4 regions of the Mesorhizobium sp. P2_H9 genome follow, and region 3 is predicted to be linked to each of the others. Evidence: predicted binding sites of a transcription regulator. Region 3 holds the regulator's gene; each other region holds the start of a gene.
The links. Region 3 encodes LexA, which represses DNA repair genes until DNA is damaged. Its sites were predicted from a motif close to TGTTCNNNNTGTGTTCNG; they were not measured.
Positions count from the first base shown of each region.

Region 1 (2,202 bases), on a different contig from region 3:
GTCGGGATAGTGGCGCAGCAGCCAGTCCTTGAAGATCGGGCTGACCTCCAGCGGCAGGCGCAGCACGACATAGCCGGCCTCGCGGGCGCCGGCAGCGCGTGCCGAATCGAGGATGCGCTCCATCTCCTGGTCGGTCAGGCCGGGGATGATCGGCGCCACCATCACCGAAGCCGGAATGCCGGCGTCCGAAAGCTGCCTGATCGCCTCCAGCCGCTTGGTCGGCGTCGAGGCGCGTGGCTCCATCGTTCTGGCCAGCATGCGGTCGAGCGTCGTCACCGACAGCGCCACCTTGGCCAGCCCCCGCTCGGCCATGCGCGACAGGATGTCGATGTCGCGCGTCACCAAGGCGGATTTGGTGACGATGCCGACCGGATGGCCGCGCGCTTCCAGCACTTCGAGGATCTCGCGCATGATCCGGTACTGCTTTTCGATCGGCTGGTAGGGATCGGTGTTGGTGCCGATGGCAATGGTGCGCGGCTGGTAGCCGTCCTTCGACAGTTCCTTGTCGAGCAACCGTGCCGCATCCGGCTTGGCGAACAGCTTCGATTCGAAATCCAGTCCCGGCGACAGCCCCATGAAGCTGTGCGTCGGCCGCGCGAAGCAGTAGACGCAGCCATGCTCGCAGCCGCGATAGGGATTGATCGAGCGGTCGAAGGAAATGTCGGGCGATTCGTTGCGGGTGATGATGGTGCGCGGCTTCTCGACCTGCACCTCGGTCTTGAAAGGCGGTAGTTCCTCAAGCGAATTCCAGCCGTCGTCGAAGACATGCCGGCTGACCGGCTCGAAGCGGCCGGACGGATTGATGCCGGCCGAGCGGCCGCGATTGCGGTCCGGGCGGACGCGCATGCCGCTCTGCTCGATCATCGCATTGGCCATCTCGGCTCTTCCTGCCCCGAAGGCTGCAATGTCCGCACGCACGATATGTTCCATTTTTGCCCTCTCCCAGGGACTGTCGGTCGGCTGTCGAATCGCTCTGTTCATGAAACTATTCCTATTTTGTCGATGAGAACAAAGCAAGAACTTTTTATGCCGCGATGCGAAAACTGGCGCGGAGCGCAGCTTTCCGCTATGCGGCTAACCATGCTCACCGTCCTGATCGAAACCCTTGATGATGAAGAGGGCCTTGCCCGCACGCTCGCCTCGCTTATCGGCGGCGCGGTCGAGGGCGTGGTGCGCGATGTCATCGTCTGCGACACCGGTTCCACCGACCAGACGCACCGCGTCGCCGAACATGCCGGCTGCCACTATGTCAGCGGCGGCATTGCGGCCGGCATCAGGCAGGCGAAAGGCGAGTGGCTGCTGTTGCTGGAACCGGGCGCGCGGCTGGCGGAAGGCTGGATCGACGAAGTCGTCGCCCACACGGCCAAGCAGACCATGCCGGCGCGGTTCTCACGCGCCCGCGGCAGCCGCACGCCGTTCCTGTCGCGAATCTTTTCGGGAAACCGGGCGCTCGCCGAAGGTCTGGTGATCAGCAAGCGACAGGCCACCGCCCTGTCGAAAAACGCGCGCAGCGCCGAGGCCATCGCGCGCGGCCTTGCGACCAAACGGCTCAATGCCGACATCTGGGTGGCGCCGGCGAAGTGAGGGCCTGCGCCTCCTCCAGATTTTGCAGGGCACACATTATTGTGCATTGCACAAAATATGACGTGAGGCTAACATTTCATCGATGCGGGACATCAGGGTTTGGGTAATGCCGGAGCGGTGAGCATCGACGCTGCGTCAGTGCCGCGTTCATACCCGAGGACCCGATGACCTTTACAAGCCCTGACAAATCCGGCGCCGCCAGCCTTGAGGCAATTGCGCGAAACGGCAGCCTGTTGCGCCGTATTGCAGCGCGTATTCCGACCTATCTGACCGATCTTCGCGAGAACCCGGCCTGGCTGCCGATGTTCATGCTGGCCCGCACCATGCCGGGGCGGCGCCTGCACTGGCTTGGCGCCAAAGCGGCCAAGCCGGCAGGCGAGGCAGGGGATACGATGTTTACCGGCGTCGACCGCACCGCCGTCGTCAACGCGCTGAAATCGGATGGGTTGTTTTCCGGGTTTGTCCTGCCGCAGGCGATCCATGAGGAAATCACCAGCTTTGCGCAGCGCACGCCTTGCTTCGGCAATTTCGACCGCCGCCTCGAGTTCTTGGCCGACGATCATGCCGAGGCTGAAAAGCGTTTTGGCCGCTCCTTGCTCAGCGGCCACTTTTTCGAGC
Region 1 is NZ_JBFUFX010000001.1:448,932-451,133, reverse strand. Features, by position in the region: gene AC1DXN_RS02225 (PA0069 family radical SAM protein) at 1-930, opposite strand, end outside; gene AC1DXN_RS02220 (glycosyltransferase) at 1,081-1,584, shown strand; gene AC1DXN_RS02215 (hypothetical protein) at 1,749-2,202, shown strand, end outside.
Region 1: a site for LexA is predicted at 1,005-1,022, ahead of AC1DXN_RS02225 (PA0069 family radical SAM protein). Genes of this name have one in related genera too.

Region 2 (2,202 bases), on a different contig from region 3:
AGGGCGCGTGCCGGCGCGCTGCTGGAACAAGGCGTGGCGTTCATGCAACTGGAGGCTGGTGCACTGCAGGCAGCTGGAAGCCAGGCGCCTATCGGCGACGAAACGCGACCGGTACCGAGGGAAGAACATGTCGATGTCGTCGTCATCGGCGCTGGACAGAATGGCCTTTCCGTCGGCTATCACCTCGCCCGCAAGGGCGTGAAGTTCGTCATCCTGGAGGCACGCGAACGCGTCGGCGACATCTGGCGTTCGCGTTGGGATTCGCTGCGCCTGTTCACGCCGGCGCGTTTTGACGGGCTGATCGGCATGCCCTTTCCTGCCGCCCGCTACTCGTTCCCGACCAAGGACGACATGGCCGATTATCTGGAGGCCTACGCGAAGAAATTCGCCCTGCCGGTGCGCACCGGCGTCAAGGTCGACGAGGTGACCCGCATCGACGGTCGCTATGTCGTGACGGCTGGCCGGACGCGGTACATCGCCAATCATGTCGTGGTCGCGGCCTCGAGCTACCAGAAGCCGAAGATCCCGGATTTCGCGGCCTCGCTCGATCCGTCGATCCGGCAATTCCATTCGGTCGCCTACAAGAACCCCGAGCAACTCAAGCCGGGCAAGGTGCTTCTGGTCGGCGCCAGCAATTCCGGCGCGGAAATCGCCATCGACATCGCTTCCACCCATCAGGTCTGGTTGGCCGGACGACATCCCGGCAACATCCCGGTCGCCTACAATGGCTATTTCGCGATGCGTTTGATCTTGCCGATCGTCTTCCGCTTTGTCTTCCACCGGGTGCTCACGGTCGATACGCCAATGGGCCGCAAGGCCAAACCTGGGCAGCTCGCCCATGGCCTGCCGCTGATCCGGGTCAAGCCTCGGGATCTGGATACCGCCGGCGTCCGCAGGGTCGCCCGCGTTGCCGGTGTCCGCGACGGCAAACCGCTGCTCGACGACGGCCAGCTTCTCGACGTTTCGAACGTCATCTGGTGTACCGGGTTTCGGGCCGGACTGGATTGGATCAAGCTGCCGATCTTCGACGACAGCGGCCGGGTGAAGCAGTATCGCGGCGCTGTGGAGGGCGAACCCGGCCTCTATGTCTGCGGCCTGCATTTCCAGCACTCCACATCCTCGACAATGATCCATGGCGCGGCACGCGATGCCGGCTATGTCGCAGGCAAGATCAGCGAGCGGATGCGAGCGGCCGCGGGGTAATGCCGGGCGAGAGGGTTTTGCACAGCTTGCCGGGCGCTGCGGCGACATTATTCGCACGGCGCCCGGGAATCTGGCTTCCAAACCAGAACAAAACGTAGACACTTCTGGCCTTTCTCCACCGAATCACTACATTCGGGGGCGATGTCCGGCTTTTCGGAAGACATGCCTTTTTTTGACGAACCGAACGCGCGGCCCACGGCCCCGTCGGGTATAGCCGCGCGCGCCATGGCGGCCCGCAGCGGCCACAACAATGCACCCGATTATCTGAACGGCCTCAACCCCGAGCAGCGGCTGGCGGTGGAAACCACCGAAGGCCCGGTTCTGGTGCTGGCCGGCGCCGGCACCGGCAAGACGCGCGTTCTGACCACCCGCATCGCCCACATTCTTGCCACCGGAAAAGCCTTCCCTTCGCAGATCCTCGCCGTCACCTTCACCAACAAGGCCGCGCGCGAGATGAAGCAGCGCATCGGCTTGCTGGTCGGCGAAGCGGTTGAGGGCATGCCCTGGCTCGGCACCTTCCACTCGATCGGCGTCAAGCTTTTGCGCCGGCACGCCGAGCTTGCCGGGCTCAGATCCGATTTCACCATCCTCGACACCGACGATGTCGTGCGCCTGATCAAGCAGCTGATCCAGGCAGAAGGTCTGGACGACAAGCGCTGGCCGGCCAAACAATTCGCCCAGATGATCGACGGCTGGAAGAACAAGGGGCTTGGCCCCGCCGACATTCCCGAGGGCGATGCCCGCGCCTTCGCCAATGGCAAGGGCCGCGAGCTCTACAAGGCCTATCAGGAGCGACTGAAGACGCTGAACGCCTGCGACTTCGGCGACCTTTTATGCCACCCGATCCGTATCTTCCGCGCCAATCCGGATGTGCTGAAGGAATACCACAAGCGCTTCAAATACATCCTCGTCGACGAGTATCAGGACACCAACACCGCCCAGTACATGTGGCTGCGCCTGCTGGCGCAGCGGCCGCAATCCTCCCCCCTCGAGGGAGAG
Region 2 is NZ_JBFUFX010000009.1:161,143-163,344, forward strand. Features, by position in the region: gene AC1DXN_RS18020 (flavin-containing monooxygenase) at 1-1,203, shown strand, start outside; gene AC1DXN_RS18025 (ATP-dependent helicase) at 1,345-2,202, shown strand, end outside.
Region 2: a site for LexA is predicted at 1,287-1,304, ahead of AC1DXN_RS18025 (ATP-dependent helicase). Genes of this name have one in related genera too.

Region 3 (2,202 bases):
GTCATGCTTTTGGCCGTGATCAGCGCCCTTGCGATGCCGTTTGGCGCCGATGGAATACCACTGTATTTGATGGGCAAGGGGCTGACGGCGATGATCGCCCTGTCGGCATGGATTTCGGAGCGCTCGCCGATCGATGCGGTCGGGTTGATCTCGCTCAAATCGGTGTTTCTGACGACCATCGCGCTGATCATCGCCACCATGGCGACGACATGGCTTCGGCTGGCAGCACTGCCATTTGCACTCGCAGGCCTGCTGACGATTTCCGACACACGCACGCCCGACGTGCTGATTTCCGAGGACGCCCATCTGGTTGCGCTGCCGATTGGCGGCGGTGAGCTGGCCCTCAACCGGGCGCGTTCGAACGAATTCACGACCGACAACTGGAAGCGCGCCCTAAAGTCCGAAACCATCGTCGAGCCCGAGACGTTCGACAACAGCAGCGAACAATTCGATATTGCCGACCCGACCGAATTGCCGCCAGGCTCGCCCTTCTATTGCAAAGCCGGGCTGTGCCTTGCACGGCATCCCTCCGGCGCGATCGTCGCCTATGTCGAAGACCGCAAGAACGCGTGGAAAGCCTGCTCTTTCGCGACCCTGATTGTCATCGACGACGCCACCGCCTATGACCCTTGCCGCGATCCGCTGGTCCTTGTCGTCAACAAACGACAACTTGCCCGTTCGGGCAGCGCAGCCATCTTCTTCGATCCGCAATCGGCGACCAGGCCGGCAGAGATCGACTTTGCCGTCGACAAGCCATACCGCCCCTGGCACGTCCAACGAAAATTCTCTCGCGAAGCGAGGGGGCTACCGCCCTACAAGAAGCCCGAAAAATCAGCCGTCAAGCCGGCTCAGTAACGGCGGATCAGCCCGACCAACTTGCCTTGCACCTTGACCCGGTCCGGGCCGAAAATGCGGGTCTCATAGGCCGGATTGGCGGCCTCAAGCGCGATCGAGGCGCCCTTGCGGCGGAACCGCTTCAGCGTCGCTTCCTCGTCATCGACCAGCGCCACGATGATCTCGCCCGGGCTGGCGGTATCGGCGTTGCGGATGATGACCGTGTCGCCGTCGAAAATGCCGGCCTCGATCATCGAATCGCCCTTCACCTCCAGTGCATAGTGTTCGCCGCCCATGATCATGTCCGGTGGCACCGAGATCGAATGCGTCTGGTGCTGGATGGCGTCGATCGGCACACCGGCGGCAATGCGTCCCATCACCGGGATCGACACGGCGGCGACCACATCGTCGTCATTGCCGGCCGAAGGCATGCGCGAAGGCGCCGGCTTGATTTGCCGCCCGAGGCCGCCTTGTCCAAGACTGCCCTGGATAACGCTCGGCGAGAATTTGCGCGCTGCGTTGAGGCCGGGCGCGATCGAGTCCGGCAGCCGCAGCACTTCCAGGGCGCGGGCACGGTTGGGTAGCCGGCGAATGAAGCCGCGTTCTTCCAGCGCCGTGATCAGCCGGTGAATGCCTGACTTGGAGGCAAGGTCCAGCGCTTCCTTCATCTCGTCGAACGACGGCGGAATGCCGCTCTCCTTCAGTCGCTCATGGATGAACATCAGAAGTTCATGTTGCTTGCGCGTCAGCATGGCGGCCCCCAAGGGTTTCGAACCAGAGATTTCGAACCAGAATCAGAAAAACAAACCCAGAACAAACACTATCTGTTCCAGTTGTGTTCCGCAACCGTTTAAAGTTTAATGAATATGTTAGGGCTCTGGAAACGATACCGCCGCGCCAACGGCACCGCCGCGCTTTCACCGGTTCGCGCCTCATCGCCTTGATTCTGCTTCCGTTTGCCGCCTCTGGGTTCCCAAAAGGCGGCATTGGAATCGGCCGTCAGTCGGCAAAGATGGCGCGCAATTGCAGCCATATCGACGGGGCGATTTGGTTAATGCACCGTGAACGAAACGAAGTCAAAACGCCAACCTTGGGCAGGTTTGGCTCCTGATTTTCAGCACCTGGTCGGACAGCTTGTCATCGGTGGAACCTTGCCGCGCGATGCCAGGTGGTGGAAAAGCGCTGGTGACCGATGGATGCCGTCGTTCCGGCGTTGCGTCGAATGTTGGGGGAGTAGACAAACCATGACAGGAATTCCCGATCTGGCGGCCATCGAGGCGATGGATGCCGCGGATCCGCTGCGCGCCATGCGCGACCGCTTTGTGCTGCCGCAAGGAGTGATCTATCTCGACGGCAATTCGCTGGGGG
Region 3 is NZ_JBFUFX010000003.1:71,445-73,646, reverse strand. Features, by position in the region: gene AC1DXN_RS06245 (ComEC/Rec2 family competence protein) at 1-855, shown strand, start outside; gene lexA (transcriptional repressor LexA) at 849-1,586, opposite strand; gene kynU (kynureninase) at 2,079-2,202, shown strand, end outside.

Region 4 (2,202 bases), on a different contig from region 3:
CCGTCGATGATCACCGCACGATCGTAGTTTCCATAGCTCACGATGTTCGTGGCGTCGGTCAGCGTGATGGATTCGGCCGGTGGTGTGACCGTGATCGTGATCGTCGCCACATTGCTGTTGCCCTGGCCGTCCGTGGCGTAGACCGTAAAGCTGTCGGTGCCGACGAAGCCGGCCTCGGGCGTGTAGTCGAACAGATTTCCGCTCAGAAAGTCTGTGTGATAATGCAGGCTGGTGCCGACGTGACCTTGGTGAAACGGGTAGTAGTTGCCGTCGAAACGCGTGCTCTGCTCAAAACTGCCGTGATCCGGTCCGTCCAGGACGACAAAGCTCAAGAGATCGTAGTCGGCATCGGCCACGCTGAATTTGACGTCGTCGAGAAATTGCCCCTGCGAAACCGACACATTCAGATTGGCGGCCGTGGGCGCATGATTGACGAAAGTGTCGGGCTGAAGCGTACCGTCTTCCAGGATGATCTGATGCAGGCCGTACTGCGTGTTTTCGCCGCCGAAATAGTCGTTCGCCCCGATCCATGTCACCGTGAGGGTGTCTGGGCTGGCGGCGTTGACCGAGACGATCCGGGCCGACAGGAAGGCCGCCTGGTCGGACACGGTGCGGATAAGATTGCCTTCATTGTCGAAGACCTGCGTTTCCACCGTCGTCCAGGTCTCGGTCCTGCCCTCATGGGTGAAGCTGGTGATGGTAAAGAAGCCTTCGAAGACATCGACCGAAGCCAGATCGATCCCACCGAACGGGAAATCCGGCTTTGCCCCTATCGGTCCGATGACATCGCCGTCGGTTTCCGCAATGCTGAAAAGGACAGCGTCAGGGCTTGGATTGGGATTGTCGGGTTCTTTCCATACGGTGAGTTCACTGCCATTGCTTAAGGTCGGCATCCTTGTCTTCCTCGCCTTTGCGCCTGGACGCTCTGCGGATGTCCCCCGATTCCAACATAACATGGTATGCGCGCCGGGTCGGTGACAAACCCCTTCGCCTTTCTCCATGTGGTTAATTCCGTCTCGGACGGAGACAGTTCCATGGAGTTCTGCGCACTGCCGTAACATTCGTCGGGAGGCGACAGCGACCCTATGTTCCTGTAATGTTCTTGATCAATTCAGAAATCTGTGCTTGTCTTGTCTGACGTCGCTCACGGTCTGATTGCACTGGCTTAGAGCGAGTCAGGTCCGGGGGCAGAGCAAAGATGGTGGCGCGGGTTCGCACGGTGGCTTTCCAGGGCATCGAGGCCGTGCCGGTCGATGTCCAGGTGATGATCGCGCCGGGCAAGGTCAACATGCATATTGTCGGCCTGGCCGACAAGGCGGTGGCCGAAAGCCGCGAACGGGTGCAGGCGGCACTGCATGCGTCGGGCCTGTCGATGCCGTCGAAGAAGGTGACGGTCAATCTGGCGCCGGCCGACCTGCCCAAGGAAGGCAGCCATTACGATCTGCCGATCGCGCTCGGCCTGATGGCGGCGCTTGGCGCCATTCCGGGCGACATGCTGGCCGGCTATGTCGTGCTTGGAGAATTGTCGCTCGACGGCACCATTGCCGCTGTCGCCGGCGCGCTGCCGGCGGCGATCGGCGCCAATGCCGAGGGGAAAGGCCTGATCTGCCCGTTCGCGTGCGGACCGGAAGCGGCCTGGGCGGGCAAGGATTTCGACATATTGGCGCCGCGCAGCCTGATCGCCATTGCCAATCATTTTCGCGGCACGCAGGTGCTGTCGCGGCCGGAGGCCGGCATCCATGCCTCGGCGCGCGACCTGCCCGACGTCTCCGACATCAAGGGCCAGGAGACCGCCAAGCGGGCGCTGGAAGTGGCGGCGGCCGGCGGCCACAATTTGCTGATGGTCGGCCCTCCAGGCTCGGGCAAATCGATGCTGGCGCAGCGGCTGCCGTCGATCCTGCCGCCGCTGGCGCCGAAGGAGCTTTTGGAAGTCTCGATGATCGCCTCGGTGGCCGGCGAACTCGGCGAGGGCAAGCTGACCGACCGGCGGCCGTTCCGCGCGCCGCACCATTCGGCCTCGATGGCGGCGATGGTGGGCGGCGGCCTCAGGGCACGGCCGGGCGAAGTGTCACTTGCCCATCACGGCGTGCTGTTCCTCGACGAGTTTCCCGAATTCACGCCTCAGACACTGGATGCGCTGCGCCAGCCGCTGGAGACCGGCGACTGCATGATCGCGCGCGCCAACCACCGCGTCACCTATCC
Region 4 is NZ_JBFUFX010000007.1:23,320-25,521, reverse strand. Features, by position in the region: gene AC1DXN_RS14295 (Ig-like domain-containing protein) at 1-893, opposite strand, end outside; gene AC1DXN_RS14290 (YifB family Mg chelatase-like AAA ATPase) at 1,199-2,202, shown strand, end outside.
Region 4: a site for LexA is predicted at 1,087-1,104, ahead of AC1DXN_RS14290 (YifB family Mg chelatase-like AAA ATPase). Genes of this name have one in related genera too.